2 linked regions of the Vulgatibacter sp. genome follow. The protein of the gene in region 1 binds, or shares a complex with, the protein of each later gene. Links are inferred from orthologs where the notes say so. Each region holds a gene or a part of one and is shown in the gene's direction. Other genes may lie near its edges.

Evidence for each region.
Region 2: the proteins of tsaB (region 1) and tsaD are in contact, whole or in part, in a solved structure (PDB 4WQ4), measured with the Escherichia coli proteins. The link is inferred for Vulgatibacter sp. from one-to-one orthologs.

What each region holds. Positions count from the first base shown.
Region 1 is NZ_JAWLCN010000002.1:252,633-259,923, reverse strand. What follows is about bases 1,325-4,232. They hold tsaB (tRNA (adenosine(37)-N6)-threonylcarbamoyltransferase complex dimerization subunit type 1 TsaB), read left to right. Parts: upstream 1,325-2,356; coding sequence 2,357-3,109; downstream 3,110-4,232. Other genes in these bases: ACESMR_RS04970 (Asd/ArgC dimerization domain-containing protein), read left to right, coding at 3,631-4,232; ACESMR_RS04975 (YdcH family protein), read left to right, coding at 3,309-3,488; rseP (RIP metalloprotease RseP), read left to right, coding at 1,325-2,311. In the rest of the region: ACESMR_RS04990 (1-deoxy-D-xylulose-5-phosphate reductoisomerase), read left to right, coding at 1-579; more of rseP, read left to right, coding at 671-1,324; more of ACESMR_RS04970, read left to right, coding at 4,233-4,644; ACESMR_RS04965 (fibronectin type III domain-containing protein), read left to right, coding at 4,833-5,870; ACESMR_RS04960 (MXAN_2562 family outer membrane beta-barrel protein), read left to right, coding at 5,877-6,578; quinolinate synthase NadA, read left to right, coding at 6,734-7,291. UniProt on the Escherichia coli protein: Required for the formation of a threonylcarbamoyl group on adenosine at position 37 (t(6)A37) in tRNAs that read codons beginning with adenine.
Region 2 is NZ_JAWLCN010000001.1:211,075-218,447, forward strand. What follows is about bases 1,648-4,637. They hold tsaD (tRNA (adenosine(37)-N6)-threonylcarbamoyltransferase complex transferase subunit TsaD), read left to right. Parts: upstream 1,648-2,636; coding sequence 2,637-3,638; downstream 3,639-4,637. Other genes in these bases: ACESMR_RS01015 (response regulator), read left to right, coding at 1,648-2,593; rsmA (16S rRNA (adenine(1518)-N(6)/adenine(1519)-N(6))-dimethyltransferase RsmA), read left to right, coding at 3,639-4,484; ACESMR_RS01030 (SDR family oxidoreductase), read left to right, coding at 4,528-4,637. Outside these bases: ACESMR_RS01010 (DnaJ domain-containing protein), read left to right, coding at 1-1,217; more of ACESMR_RS01015, read left to right, coding at 1,226-1,647; more of ACESMR_RS01030, read left to right, coding at 4,638-5,469; tRNA 2-thiocytidine(32) synthetase TtcA, read left to right, coding at 5,555-6,448; ACESMR_RS01040 (tetratricopeptide repeat protein), read left to right, coding at 6,448-6,882; SsrA-binding protein SmpB, read right to left, coding at 6,896-7,373.

The sequences.
Region 1 (7,291 bases):
CCCAACTGGTCGATGGGGGACAAGATCACCATCGACTCCGCCACCCTGGTGAACAAGGGCCTGGAGGTGATCGAGGCCCGCTGGCTCTTCGATCTGCCCCCGGAGCGGATCGCCATCGTGGTCCACCCCGAGTCGGTGGTGCACTCCATGGTCGAGTACGTCGACGGCTCGGTGGTGGCGCAGCTCGGAACCCCCGACATGCGCGGCCCCATCGCCTTCGCCCTCTCCTGGCCCGGCGCCCGGCTGCCCCTCGAGCTCCCGCGGCTCGACCTCTCCGCCCGCGCGAACCTGCGCTTCGAGGATCCCGACCCGGTGCGCTTCCCGGCCTTCGAGCTCTGCTACGCGGCGCTCCGTGCCGGCGGCACCGCGCCCGCGGTCGCCTCCGGCGCCGACGAGGCGGCGGTGGCCGCTTTTCTCGCCGGCCGCTGCACCTTCCCGCAGATCGCCGCAGCCATCGCCGAGGCGCTGGAAAAACACGAGGTTCGGCAGGTCTCCTCGGTCGAGGACGCGGTCGACGCGTCCGACGAGGGCAAGCGACTCGCCGAGCGGTGGCTGGCCGGGAAGGGAATCGGTCGTTAGGGTTTTCTACAGGTATGAGCGAAGCCGTCGGCGCATCGAATCCCACCTGCGGGCCGTCCATGCGTAGCCCCCGCCACCGCTCGGAGGTCGCATGAGCCTTCCCGTCCAGATCCTCGCCGTCGTCGTCCTGCTCGGGGGCCTGATCTTCATCCACGAGCTCGGCCACTTCCTCACGGCCAAATTCTTCGGGGTCAAGGTCCTCAAATTCTCGCTCGGCTTCGGCCCGAAGATCCTCGGCTTCCGTCGGGGCGAGACCGAGTACCGCCTCTCGCTCCTGCCGCTCGGCGGCTACGTGAAGATGGCGGGGGACGATCCCTCGGAGGATCTCTCCGCCGAGGACCGGGGCCGCGGCTTCCTCGAGCAGAAGCCCTGGAAGCGGGCGGCGATCGCCTTTGCCGGCCCGGCGATGAACCTCGTCTTCCCGCTCGCCGCCTATTTCGCCGTCTTCGCCCTGCAGAGCGAGTCGATCGCGCCCCACGTCGGCCAGGTGGTGCCGGGGATGCCCGCCGCCGAGGCGGGGCTGCGCCCGGGCGATCGCATCGTCGAGGTGGAGGGGGAGCGGATCTACGCCTTCACCGACCTGCGCCGCCACGTCGATCCCGCAGCGGGGCGCGAGCTCCAGCTGGTGATCGAGCGGGCGGGGCAGCGGCAGAGCCTCGCGATCACCCCGGCCCCCTACACCGAGTCCGATCCGATCGAGACGGTGACGGTAGGCAAGATCGGCGTGGCGCCCAACCCGGCGGCGCCGGTGATCGGCCTGCAGCGGGATGGCGGCGCGCTCTTCGAGGCGGGCCTCCGCTCCCTCGACCGGATCGTCTCCGTCGACGGCGCGAGCGTCGGCTCGGTGGAGGAGGCGCTCGCCGCCTTCGAGGCGCAGGCTGCGGAAGGCGCGCCCTTCGAGGTGGTGGCGCTCCGCGATGGCGCCGTTCCCTTCGGCCCCATCGACTTCTCCGTCCCCGAGACGCTCCGCGTCACCGTCGAACCCGCTGCCGGCGAGCCCCTCGGCGTCGAGTCGGCGGAGCTCTACGTGACCCGCATCGCCCCTGGCACCCCTGCGGCGCAGGCGGGGCTGCGCCGGGGCGACAGGCTCCTGGCCATCGACGGCAGCAAGCTGGTGAGCTGGGACGACGTGGAGAAGGTGCAGCGGGAGAAGAACGACCAGCCCTTCACCCTGGCCTTCACCAGCGGCGGCGAGAAGCGCACCGCCACGGTGGCGCAGCAGGCCCGCACCGAGAACGACGAGCTCCGGGATCGGCCGATCACCGTCTACACCTTCGGTGCCTACGGCGGCCTGCCCGCGCTGCCGGCGCCGCTGGTCGAGGTTCCCTTCCGGCCGCTGCAGGCCTTCGCCATGGCCTTCGAGTCGTCGTGGGAGGTGGCCCGCAAGATCACGCTCGGCATCGGGATGATCGTGACCGGCGAGATCGCCTTCAAGAACGTCGGCGGCCCGCTGCAGATCTACGACATCACCACGCAGGCGGCGGAGCAGGGCTGGGAGGTCTTCCTCCACACCATGGCGATGATCTCGATCAACCTCGGTCTGGTGAACCTCTTCCCGGTGCCGGTGCTCGACGGCGGCCACATCGTGCAGGCCGGCGTCGAAGCGGTCCGCCGCAAGCCGCTCTCGCTGCGCGCCCGCGAGATCACCAACGCCGTGGGCCTCGCGATGCTGCTCACGCTGATGGTCTTCGCCTTGAAGAACGACGTGGTCCGCTACTTCTTCTCGGGTTAAGGTCCGCCTCGCCGGGGCCGTCGCTCTCCCGGCGAGGAAATGGCCTTGGCGGATCGCACGCTGCTCGCTCTCGACACCTCGACGCTCACCCTCTCGCTGGCGGTGATCCGCCTGGACGGCGCAGGTCCCGCGCAGGTCCTCGCCCGCAGGGAGGAGCCGCCGGGGATCAACCACTCGAAGCTGCTGCCGATCCTGGTGGACGACGCGCTCCGCGAGGCGGGCTCCGAGCTCGCCGACCTCGACGGGATCTGCGTCGGCCTCGGCCCCGGCGCCTTCACCGGCCTGCGGATCGCGCTGGCCACCGCGAAGGGGCTGGCCTGGGCCGCCTCCGTTCCGCTCGCAGGCGCCTCCTCGCTCGAGGCGATGGCGCTGGCTGCAGCGCGCCTCGTGCCCGGCGCGAAGGCGGTGGTGCCGCTCCTCGACGCCCGCAAGCAGGAGGTCTACGCGGGCTTCTACCGGCCTGCTGCCGGGGGCGTGGAGCCCGGGGGCGACGGCCCCGCCGAGGTGGTGGCGCCGCCTGCTGCGGTGGCCGAGCGGCTGCGTGCCCTCGAGGGGCCGGTGGTCCTCCTCGGCGAAGGCTACTTCGCCTACCGGACCCTCTTCGACGAGGCGACCGCCGCCAACCGGCACCCGCCGGTGGCGGGGCTCCCCGAGACCCCGCCGGCGCCGGAGGTGGGGGAGCTCGCAGCGCCCCGTCTCGCCCCCTACGCGAAGGAGGCGGTCTTCGCCCTCGAGCCCCACTACCTGCGCCCGAGCGAGGCGGAGCTCGGCCTCACCCAGCCCAAGAAGCGGGTCTGACCCACCCTCCAGGGGCATGCCCGCTGGGGGGCACGTCCACGGTTTGACAGCACCTCACCCGACCGCCGTACGATTGCTTTTGGGCAGACGAGCTAAACGGTCGCCGGCGGAGCTGCCCCGGGTCCCCTCTCCCCCCAACGGGATTTTGCCGCCGGTCGACAACGGAGGTGCCATGCAGAGGCCGTCTCGAGTCGTCGACGTGAGCGCGAAGATCAGCGCTCTGCTGCAGCGACACGCAGATTTCGAGAACCAGCTGCGCTCCTACGAGAAGAGGCACTACCTCACACCAGCGGAGGCGGCCGAAGTCAAACGGCTGAAGCTCTCCAAGCTGAAGACCAAGGACGAGCTGCGAAAGTTCTCGGAGATGGCCCAGGCCTGAGCCGACACGACAGATCAGCTTGTCAACCACCGCCCCCTGCGCCAACGGCCAGGGGGCGGATTCGTTTCGGTCGACGGCGCGCACGGCGGTTGCTAGGTTCCGCGCCCTTTTCGCGCTGCCCCGGCGCGCACCGGAGGTCCCCATGTCCGCTCGTCCCCTCACCGTCGCCATCCTCGGACCGACCACGATCGTGGGCCGGGAACTCGTCCCGGTGCTGCACGAGCGGTCGCTGCCGATCGCCTCGATCCGTCTCCTCGGACTGGAGGAGGAGGTCGGCGAGACGGTGGAGTACGAGGACGAGAGCCTCCAGGTGGAGGAGCTCAAGCGCGAGAGCTTCGCCGGCGTCGACGTGGTCTTCGTGCCGCCCAACGTCGAGGTGCCCGCCGAGATGCTCGAGGCTGCGTCGAAGGCGGGCGCGGTGCGCATCGACGCCTCGGGTCGCAGCGGCGACGCGAGGGTGATCTTTCCCGGGATCAACGACGAGGAGCTGGAGGAGATCGAGGCGATCAAGGGGGCGGTGATCGCCCTCGCTTCCGCCTCCGCTGCGCAGCTCGCAGCGGTCCTGCTCCCCCTCGAGGCGAAGGCCGGCGTCCAGCGCCTCGAGGTCGTTTCCCTCGAGGCCGTCTCCAACTTCGGCGTCCCGGGCATGGAGGAGCTCTCCATGCAGACCGTCTCGCTTCTCAGCGGCAGGGAGCCGGAGCGCGCGATCTTTCCGCAGCGCGTCGCCTTCAACCTCATCCCGCAGCTCGGCGGCTTCGAGTCGGGCGGCGAGACCACGCGCGAGCGCCGCATCGCCCTGGAGCTGGGCAAGCTCCTCGGCCGCGAGGTGCCGCCGCTCTCGCTCACGTGCGCGCTGGTGCCGGTCTTCTACGGCACCAGCCAGTTCGTGACCATCGCCACCGAGCGCCCCCTCGCTGCTGCCGCTGCCCGCGAGGCGCTCGCGGGAAGCGAGTCGGTGAAGCTCCTCGACGAGCCGGGGGAGGGCATCTACCCGATGCCGACGCTGGCGGTGGGGGACGAGGCGCTGCACGTGGGCCGGATCCGGGAGACCCCTGCAGGGCTCTCCCTCCTCAGCGTCGCCGACAACCTCCGCTGGGGCACGGTCGTGCCCATGGTCCGGGTGGTGGAGCTGCTCCGGGAGGCGGACCGGATCTGAGGCGGCCGGTCGGCAGTGCTCGCTGACAAATTGGCACGAGGCGCCCGATCCCTGCTGCCCCGGTTGTCACGGGATGCGGCCGTTGGCCGGGAAAAACGGCCTGTTTCGATTCTTTCGACCGGGCCCGAAACTTGCTAGGGTCCCGCCCCATGCGGTTTTCTCGCTCGTTTCTAGCTCTTGCAACGCTGGTGGCGCCTGGCCTCGCCGGCGCCCAGCTCACCCCGGTCGTGACCAGCCTCGAGGTCACGCTCAGCCCTTCCAGCGTCGGCCTCGATCGCTGCGACGCCAACGTCCGGATCTCGGTGGCGGCCACCAGCAACGGCCGGCCGGTGACCGGTCTCGAGAACAGCAGCCGCTGGACGGTGGGCGTTGCCGCCGACTCCGGCTGCAGCGACATCGAGGAGCTCGGCGCAGACCTCCGGACGTCGGCGACCGCTGGGACCTACCAGGTGACGGTGAGCGCCGGGGACATTCTCGAGGGGGGTACCAGCGGCACCTGCGAGAGCCTCACCACCGATCAGCGGGTCTTCGTCTGCGCGGTCTGGGACAACGAGTCGCGGGACGACGTGGAAGACAGCGCGCGCTTCGATCTCGACACCACCGGGCCGGACGCGCCGCGGTTGGAGGAGGTCACGCCCGGCGACAAGCGGCTGCACCTCGACTTCGATCCGGCGGATGACGACGACTCGCCCGACAGCTGGGACATCTGCTACCGGGTGGCTACGGACGCCGGCACCGGTGCGCTCGAGCAGGGCCAGGTGGCGCCCGGCGGCGCAGGTGGAGCCGGTGGTGCCGGCGGCGCAGGTGGTGCAGGTGGTGCAGGTGGTGCAGGTGGCGCAGGTGGTGCGGGCGGCGCAGGTGGAGCCGGTGGCACAGGTGGTACCGGAGGCACGGGTGGCACCGGCGGCAGCTTCGATCTCTGCGCGGCCTCCGACACCTCGATCCGGAGCGACATCTCCGGCGCACGGCGCAGCTACTCCCTCGAAGGCCTGCGCAACGGCGTTACCTACGAGGTGGCGGTGCGGGCGGTCGACGACAGCGGCAACCCGTCGGAGACCTCCAACGTCCTCACCGGCACGCCGCAGGCGGTGGACGATTTCTTCGACCTCTACAAGAACGCAGGCGGCGCCGAGGACGGCGGCTGCAGCAGCGCCGCGGGGCCCGCTGCACTCGGTCTTCTCCTCTCCGGATACTTCCTGGCCCGGCGCCGGATCGGCAGGCGGTAGCTCTCCATGAACGCCAACTTCTTCCGACTCGCAGCCCTCCTCGCGCTCCTCGCGCCTGCAGCAGGCGCCGCGGCCCAGAGCGACCGCGGCCCCGAGAGCCCGCGCGACTGGATGCTCCACCTCCAGTTCGGCGGCTATTACCCGTCGATCGACGACGAGGCGGGCCTCGCCGCGGAGCCCTTCGCCCAGGTCTTCGACGACAGCCAGCGCCTGCTCACCCAGCTCGGCCTCGAGCGCTACGCGTTCAAGGATTTCGGCACGCTGGGAATCGGCGTGAGCGTGGGCTTCGTGCAGTTCTACGGCGAGGGCTTCTTCGCCGAGGGGCCGCAGGCGGGGCAGCGCTCCGAGGACGACACCTCCTTCACCGTGGTGCCGCTCCAGGCCTACGCCGCCTACCGCTTCGACAAGCTCGCCCTCGACTGGGCGGTGCCCCTCGTTCCCTACGCGAAGGCAGGCGTCGGCTCCTGGTTCTGGTGGACGGGTGGGGAGAGCGGCGCGCGACCCGGCTTCTCCTATGGCGGCGGCCTGCAGATCCTCCTCGACTACTTCGACAGGCGCCTCGCCCGCGACTTCGATCGCAACGTCGGCGTCAACAACAGCTACCTCTTCGTCGATTGGACCGCCTGGCAGGCCGACGGCTTCGGCAGCGACGGCTTCGATCTCTCCGACGACGGCATGTTCTCCGGCGGCCTCGCCCTCGATTTCTGAACCGGGCGAGCTCGCTCGCTCTGCCGGCGCCGGGTCTGCCTTCGTGGCGGCCCGGCGCTCGTCGTTCGAGCAGCGGGGCAGGCGGGATTTTCTGCGCATGCGGTTCGCGCTCCCGGGTGTTACACCCCTGCGAGCCCACTCCAGGAGGGAAGAAGATGGCTCTCGGCCCCGACCTGTTCGAAGAGATCGCCCAGCTCAAGAAGGAGCGGAACGCGGTGATCCTGGCGCACTACTACCAGGAGTCCGACATCCAGGACGTCGCCGACTTCACCGGCGATTCGCTGCAGCTGGCGCAGGCCGCACAGGGGACCACCGCCGACGTCATCCTCTTCGCCGGCGTGCACTTCATGGCGGAGACCGCCAAGATCCTGAACCCCTCCAAGACGGTGGTGGTGCCGGACCTCGAGGCGGGCTGCTCCCTCGCCGACGCCTGTCCGCCCGACCAATTCGCCGCGTGGAAGGCGAAGTTCCACCCGAACGCCAAGGTGGTCACCTACATCAACTGCACCGCCGGGATGAAGGCGCTCTCCGACGTGATCGTCACCTCGTCCAACGCGGAGAAGATCGTCGGTTCGTTCGGGCCGGACGAGGAGATCATCTTCGCCCCCGACCGGAACCTCGGCCGATACCTCAACGAGAAGCTCGGCCGGAAGATGATCCTCTGGGACGGCTCGTGCATCGTCCACGAGCAGTTCTCGGAGCGGAAGCTGGTG
Region 2 (7,373 bases), on another replicon or contig:
AGGTCGAGATCGTCGAATTGGTCGAGGAGCCACAACGCGGCAGGGTGGTCGAGCTGGACATGGACGCCACCGCGGTGGTGGGCGGCGCCTTCGCCGAGGCGCCCACCGTGGCCGCACGTCCGGGCATCGATTTCGAGGCGACCATGGCGGCGCGGCCTGGCCCCGGCGACATCGGTCCGGCGGAGCGCGCCGCCCTCGAGGCGCAGCAGCGCCGGGCGCAGGAAGAGGCCCGCAAGCTCCAGCGCGAGCAGCAGGCGCACGAGGAGCGCGCCCGCGAGGAGGCGCTCCGGCGTCCTGCCCCCGAGTTCAAGAGTGATGCGGGCGAGGCGAAGGAGCGGCGGGCGCGCATGCTCCAGCGCGCCTTCGGCAACATCCTCGGCACCGACGCGATCCGAAGGCGCGAGGGAACCCCGGGCCCCGGCTACGCCGGCACGCCGGGGCCCGCTGCGATGGGGACGCCGGGCCCGGGAACCCCCGGGCCCACCGCGGCGCGCCTCTCCTGGGATCGGCTGCCGCCGCCCGGTGACCCGGCCTTCGATCGCTTCGTCCACGAGCGGCTCGCGACGCTGCACCTAGACGATCACTACAAGCGGCTGGGGGTCGCGCAGGGCGCTTCCCGCGACGAGATCAAGCACGCCTTCTTCGCCGCGGCCAAGCGCTTCCACCCCGACCGGATCCCCTCGGCGATCCAGCACCTCGCGCCGCAGCTCAAAGAGATCTTCGCCGCGGTCAACGAGTCCTACCAGGTGCTGCAGGACGACGAGCGCCGCCGCGCCTACCTGGCAGAGCTCCGGCAGGCCGCAGCGCCGCCGCCGAAGAGCGAGGTGCAGCAGGCCGTCGAGGATTTCGAGGCCCAGGCCGCTGCGGCTGCGAAGAAGAAGGACTTCGCCACGGTGCAGCGGCTGCTCAAGCAGGCGCTCCTGATCGAGGATCGGCCCGATCTGCGGGCGCACATCCTCTGGGCCCGGCAGTCGGAGAAGCCCGACGAGGCGGGGCAGGTGCGGATCGACCTGGAGCGCCTCGTCGAGGAGCACCCGCGCTGCGCCATCGCCCACCACTACCTCGGCGTGCTCCTCCGCGTCGCCGGCGATACCCCCGGGGCGGAGGCAGCTTTCCACCGCGCCCTCGAGATCGCGCCCGATCACCGGGAGGCCCGGCAGGAGCTGCGGCTGATCGAGCTGCGCAAGGCCAACAACCCGCACCTTCGCAAGCGCTGAGGCCCACTTTGGCAGCCCGTCCGCAGCTTCTTCTCGTCGATGCCGATGCCCGCAGTCTGCGCCTGCTCGAGGTGAGCCTGCGCAAGGCGGGCTTCACCGTCATCGCCGCCTGCAACGGCGCCGACGCCCTCGAGAAGCTCGAGCAGGTGGTCCCCGACCTCGTCCTCTCCGACACCCGGATGCCGGAGATGGACGGCTGGGAGCTCTGCAGGCGGCTCAAGGAGGACCCGCGCTTCCGCGAGGTGCCCTTCGTCTTCCTCACCAGCCGCCGCGCGGTGGAGGACAAGGTCCGCGGCCTCGAGCTGGGCGTGGACGACTACCTGACCAAGCCGATCTACGTGAAGGAGATCGTTGCCCGGGTGCGCATGCTCCTGCAGAAGCGGGAGCGCGAGCGCCTCGAGCGGCGGGACCCGCGCTCCGGCTTCTCCGGGAACCTCGCCGATCTCGGCCTCGTCGATCTGGTGCAGACCTGCGAGATCGGCCGCAAGACCGGCATGCTTCGCTGCGTCGACAAGCGTGGCCGCCGCGGCGCGGTCTATTTCCGCGACGGCAAGGTGATCGACGCGGAGATGGCGGGGCTGCGGGGCGAGCACGCCTTCTACCGGCTGCTGGAGTGGAGCGAGGGGAGCTTCGAGATCGAGTTCGGCCCGGTGGAGCGGGCCGACGCCATCGCGATGTCGGCGCAGGGTCTGCTCATGGAGGGCATGCGCCGGGCGGACGAGTGGAGCCGGCTCCTCGAGACGGCGCCGCCCCTCGACGCCGTCCTCTCGGTGGACCCCGAGCGCCTCGCCTCCATCGGCACCGGGGTGATCCCGGAGGCAGCGGCGCCGCTGCTGCCGCTCCTCGACGGCAAGCGCACGCTGCAGGCGGCGCTGGAGGAGGGGGCCCGCGACGATCTCGCCGCCCTCGGCGCGGTGATCGAGCTGGTGGGCAAGGGTGTCCTCGTCGCGGCGGCGCAGGCGGACGGCCCCGCGCCGCAGGAGCAGGCCTGGTTCGTGCCGCCCGTCTCCTCGAGCGTCGAGGCCCGGCCCGCGGTGGAGGAGCCGCGGCCTGAGGCTTCGGCGGAGCCGAGCGGTGTCTTCGATTTTCCCGCGCCTGCCCCCGGGCCGCGGTGGGGTGCCTCGGCTGCGGCGCCGGCGGCGGTTGCTCCGGCGGCAGTGGCCGCTGCGCAGGCCGCGCCGGTGGAAGCGCCTGCGCCGGTGGCGCCGGTGCCCATCCCCGCCGTGCCGAAGGTGGCGCCGCTGCCGCCACCGCCGCAGCTGCGCCTGGTGGAATTCGAGCAAGCCGTCGCCTCCCGGAGCAAGCTGCGCTGGGTGGTGCCCCTGCTCCTCCTCGTGGCCCTGGTCGGCCTCCTCGCCCTCGTGCGCCTCGACTGACCTCGGGCTGGGACAGCGGCGCCCGCGTGTTATAAGGCGCGCCATGCTGGTCCTCGGGATCGAGACATCTTGTGACGAAACCGCCGCCGCGGTGGTCCGCGACGGGCGGGAGATCCTCTCCGACGTGGTCTCCACGCAGATCGAGATCCACCGCCGCTGGGGCGGGGTGGTGCCGGAGCTCGCCTCCCGCAACCACGTGCTCCAGGTGATGCCGGTGGTCGACGAGGCGCTGGAGAAGTCGGGCGTCACCCTCGACGAGATCGACGGCATCGCCGTGACCAGCGGCCCCGGCCTCATCGGCGCGCTCCTCGTCGGTGTGCAGGTGGGCAAGTCGATTGCGCTGGCGAAGAAGAAGCCGATCGTCGGCGTGAACCACCTCGAGGGCCACCTCCTCGCCGTGCGCCTCGGCGCCGACGCGCCGGCGCCGCCCTTCCTCGGCCTCGTCGTCTCCGGTGGCCACACCAGCCTCTACGCGGTCCGTGACTACGGCGATTACCGGCTCCTCGGCGCCACCCTGGACGACGCAGCGGGCGAGGCCTTCGACAAGGTGGGCAAGCTGCTGGGCCTGCCCTATCCGGCGGGGATCGTCATCGATCAGCTCGCGCAGACGGGCGATCCGAAGGCAATCAAATTTCCCCGGGGCCTCACCAAGCGCGCGACCCTCGACTTCTCCTTCTCGGGCCTCAAGACCGCGGCGATGTACCACCTGCAGAAGCACGGGATCCCCGAGGGGCAGGCGCTGGCCGATTTCTGCGCCAGCGTGCAGGAGGCGATCGCCGACGTGCTCACCCGCAAGGCGGTGAAGGCGGCGAAGGAGGCGGGGTTGCCCCGGCTCGTGCTTTGCGGCGGCGTCGCCGCCAACAGCAGGCTGCGCGCGCTTGCGGTGGAGCGCGGCGCCGAGGCGGGGATCGACGTGCACGTGCCCGAGAAGCGGCTCTGCACCGACAACGGCGCGATGATCGCGGTGGCGGGCTACGAGACCTTTCGCCGCGGCGGCGGGCCTTCCGGCCTCGACCTGAACGCCAATCCCGCCTGGAGGCTGTAGATGGCAGAGAGCCCTTCCGCGATCCTGCGCCGCCACGGCCTCCGGCCGAAGAAGGCGTGGGGCCAGAATTTCCTCGGCGACGACTACCACCTCTCCTCGATCGCCGACGCCGCGTCGGTGGGGAAGGGCGCCGCGGTGGTCGAGCTCGGCGCGGGCCTCGGCCACCTCACCCGCCACCTCGCCGCTGCAGGGGCCCACGTGATCGCGGTGGAGCGCGACCGCGACCTGGTCCCGATCGTGCGCAGCGAGATGGAGGGGCTCGACGTGGAGGTGCGCGAGGCCAACGCCGCCACCGTCGATCTCTGCGCGATGGCGCAGGAGCAGGGGTGCAAGCTCACGGTGGTGGGCAACCTGCCCTACCACCTCTCCACCGAGATCCTCTTCCACGTCGAGGCGCAGCGCGCCTGCATCGACAGAGCGGTCTTCCTCCTGCAGAAGGAGGTGACCGAGCGGATCGCCGCCGCGCCCGGCGGCAAGAGCTACGGGATCCTCTCCGTGCTCCTGCAGCTCCACGCCGACGTCGACGTGCCCCACCACGTGCCTGCCGGCGCCTTCACCCCGCCGCCCGACGTGGAGAGCGCGGTGGTGCGCCTCGTCTTCCGCGAGGCGCCCCGCGCCGATCCCGGCGACGAGACGCTCTTCCGCAAGGTGGTGAAGGCGGCCTTCGCCCAGCGCCGCAAGACCCTGGGCAACGCCCTCAAATCCGCCAGGCTGGTGGAGCCCGAGGCGCTCGCCGCCGCCTTCGCGAGCACGGGGATCGATCCGGGCCGCAGGGCCGAGACCCTCTCGGTGGAGGAATTCGCCGCCCTCACCCGCACCCTGGCAGCCGGGCGGGCGCAGGCCTGACGCCCGCCTGCCGATCGCCCCGGGAGCCGCCACCTTTGCAGGGATGGAGACGCTCCGCGGCAGGGTGGTGGTGATCGCAGGCGCCTCGAGCGGGATCGGGCGGGCGACCGCTCGCCTGCTCGGCGCCGCAGGGGCCCGGGTGGTGCTGGCAGCGCGCCGGGAGGAACTGCTGCGCACCGCAGCCCGGGAGGTCGAGGCCGCAGGCGGCGAGGCGCTGGTGGTCTGCACCGATCTCACCGATCCCGCGCAGCTCGATCACCTGGTCGCCGCCGCGATCGAGCGCTTCGGCGGGATCGACGCCTGGATCGCCAACGCCGGCGTCACCGTCTACGGCCCATTCGAGCGCATCCCCGCCGACGAGTTCCGCCGGGTGGTGGAGGTCGACTTCTTCGCCCACGTGGAGAGCGCCCGCCGGGTGCTTCCCCACTTCCGGGCGCGGGGCGGCGGGCGCCTCGTCTTCGTGGGATCGGTGGCCTCCGAGGCTGCGGCGCCGCTGATCTCGCCCTACGTCGCCTCGACCCGGGCGCTCCTCGGCTTCGCCCAGTCCCTGCGGGAGGAGCTCCACCTCGAGGGAGCGCCGATCCACGTGACCACCATCCTGCCGGGCTCGGTGGACACGCCCTTCTTCGCCCACGCCCGCAGCCACCTGGACGGTGATCTGCCCCGGCCGATTCCGCCGATCCTGCCGGTGGACCGGGTGGCCCGGGCGGTCGTCTCGGTGCTCGCCGCCTCGAGCCCGCCGAGCCGCCGCTTCGTCGGCAACACCGGCAGGCTGCTCGCGCTGCTCTCGTGGAGCCTGCCCACCACCTACGTGCGGATGTTCTCGCGCTTCCTCGGGCGGGTGCAGCGCACGCGGTCGACGCCGCTTCCACCCACCAACGGCAGCCTCTTCCAGCCCACGCCGGTGGGCTCGGGGGCCCGCGGCGGCTGGCTCCGCAAGCTCAAGCGCAACCCGCTGCGGCTGCTCCTGCCCGCGCGCTCCTGAAAGCCCGCGGACGCCGCGGCGGTTGAGTGTCCGGGAGGGCGTCTGTTAGAACGCGCCCCGACCGTCGTTCCCCGGAGCCCGCAAGATGAGCCGCCTCGAAAAGACCCTGATGGCCGAGATCGCCCGTGCCAGCAAGGACTTCAACCTGATCGAGCCCAACGACCGGATCATGGTCGGCATCTCGGGCGGCAAGGATTCCTACACGCTGCTCCACCTGCTCCGGCAGATCCAGAAGCGCGTGGGCTTTCCCTTCTCGATCGTGGCGGTGAACCTCGACCAGGGCCACCCGGGCTTTCCCGGCCACGTCATCCGCGGCTACCTCGAAGCCGAGGGCTACGAGTACCGGATGATCCAGCGCGACACCTACTCGATCGTGCAGGAGAAGGTGCCGGCGGGAAAGACCACCTGCTCGCTCTGCTCGCGCCTGCGCCGCGGCATCCTCTACGACGTGGCGGTCGAGCTGAAAGCCACCAAGATCGCCCTCGGCCACCACCGCGACGACATCATCGAGACGGCGATGCTCAACCTCCTCTACTCGGGGCAGCTCAAGGCGATGCCGCCGAAGCTCCGCTCGGACGACGGCCGCAACACCGTCATCCGCCCGCTGGCCTATTGCGCCGAGGAGGAGATCGCCGCCTTCGCCGAGGAGATGAAGTTCCCGATCATCCCCTGCGATCTCTGCGGCTCGCAGGAGAACCTGCAGCGCAAGCAGGTGAAGCGCCTCATCGGCGATCTCCACGCGGTGAACAAGAACGTGAAGGGCAACATGCTCAACGCCCTGCGCAACGTGCGCCCCACCCACCTGCTCGACCCGAAGCTCCGCGAACTCTACGGCGTCGACAGGATCGAGGGTTCGGACGAGGCGCTGCTGGCGATCGAGGGCGGCGGCTCCGACGACGATGCGATGGGTGGCGGCTGCGCGAGCCACGAGATCACCGCAGCGCCCGCCCCGGTGCCGCTCAAGGTGCTGGGCGCTTGATGCGCGCTCTCGCCCTCGTCCTGCTCGCCGGTCTCGCTGCTTGTACAGGGGAGGGCAGGCGCCCCGATCCGGCGCCGGCAGCCGAGGCGCCGGAGGATCGCGTCGAAGCCGCCCACCGCTACCACGGCGAGGCGCTGCTCCAGCAGGATCGCTTCGAGGAGTCGATCGCCGCCTTCGATCGGGCGCTCGCCATCGATCCGGACGACGTCGGCGTACGCTACCTGCGGGCATTCGCGCTCTTCCGCCACGGGCAGGTGGCGGAGGCCGACGCGGCGATCGCCGAGCTGCTCGTCGATCTGCCGGAAGAGCACGAGCTCCGGCCGGCGCTCCTCTGCGCGCGGGCGCTGCACGCCGAGCAGCAGGACCGCGAGGACGACGCGATCGGCTACCGCATCCGGGCCTGCGCCCTCGACGAAGAGGCCTGCTGCCCCTGAGGCGAGCGCACGATCAATCCCACTCGCCGCCGCCCTTGCGGCCGCCGCGGGGCACCGTGCGCGAGCCGCGCATCACGCGATCGAGCTCGCGCTTCGTCTCCCGCTCCTTGATGTCCTGGCGGCGGTCGACGTTGGTCTTGCCGGTGGCCATCGCGATCTTCAGCTTGGCCCTGCCGTTCTTGAAGTAGAGCTCGGTGGGGATCACGGTGAAGCCGCGCTCCTTCACCTTGGTCTCGATCTTGTCGATCTCCTTGCGGTGGAGCAGGAGCTTGCGCCGCCGCAAGGGCTCGTGGGCGATGTGCGTCGCCGCCTTGTACTCGCCGATGCGCAGGTTGTGGACGAAGAGCTCGCCCTTGTCCGCCTGCACGTAGGAGTCGGAGAGGTTCGCGTTCCCCTCGCGCAGCGCCTTCACCTCGCTGCCCATCAGCGAGAGCCCCGCCTCGTAGGAATCCCCGAGGTTGTAGTCGTGGCGGGCGCGGCGGTTCTCCGCC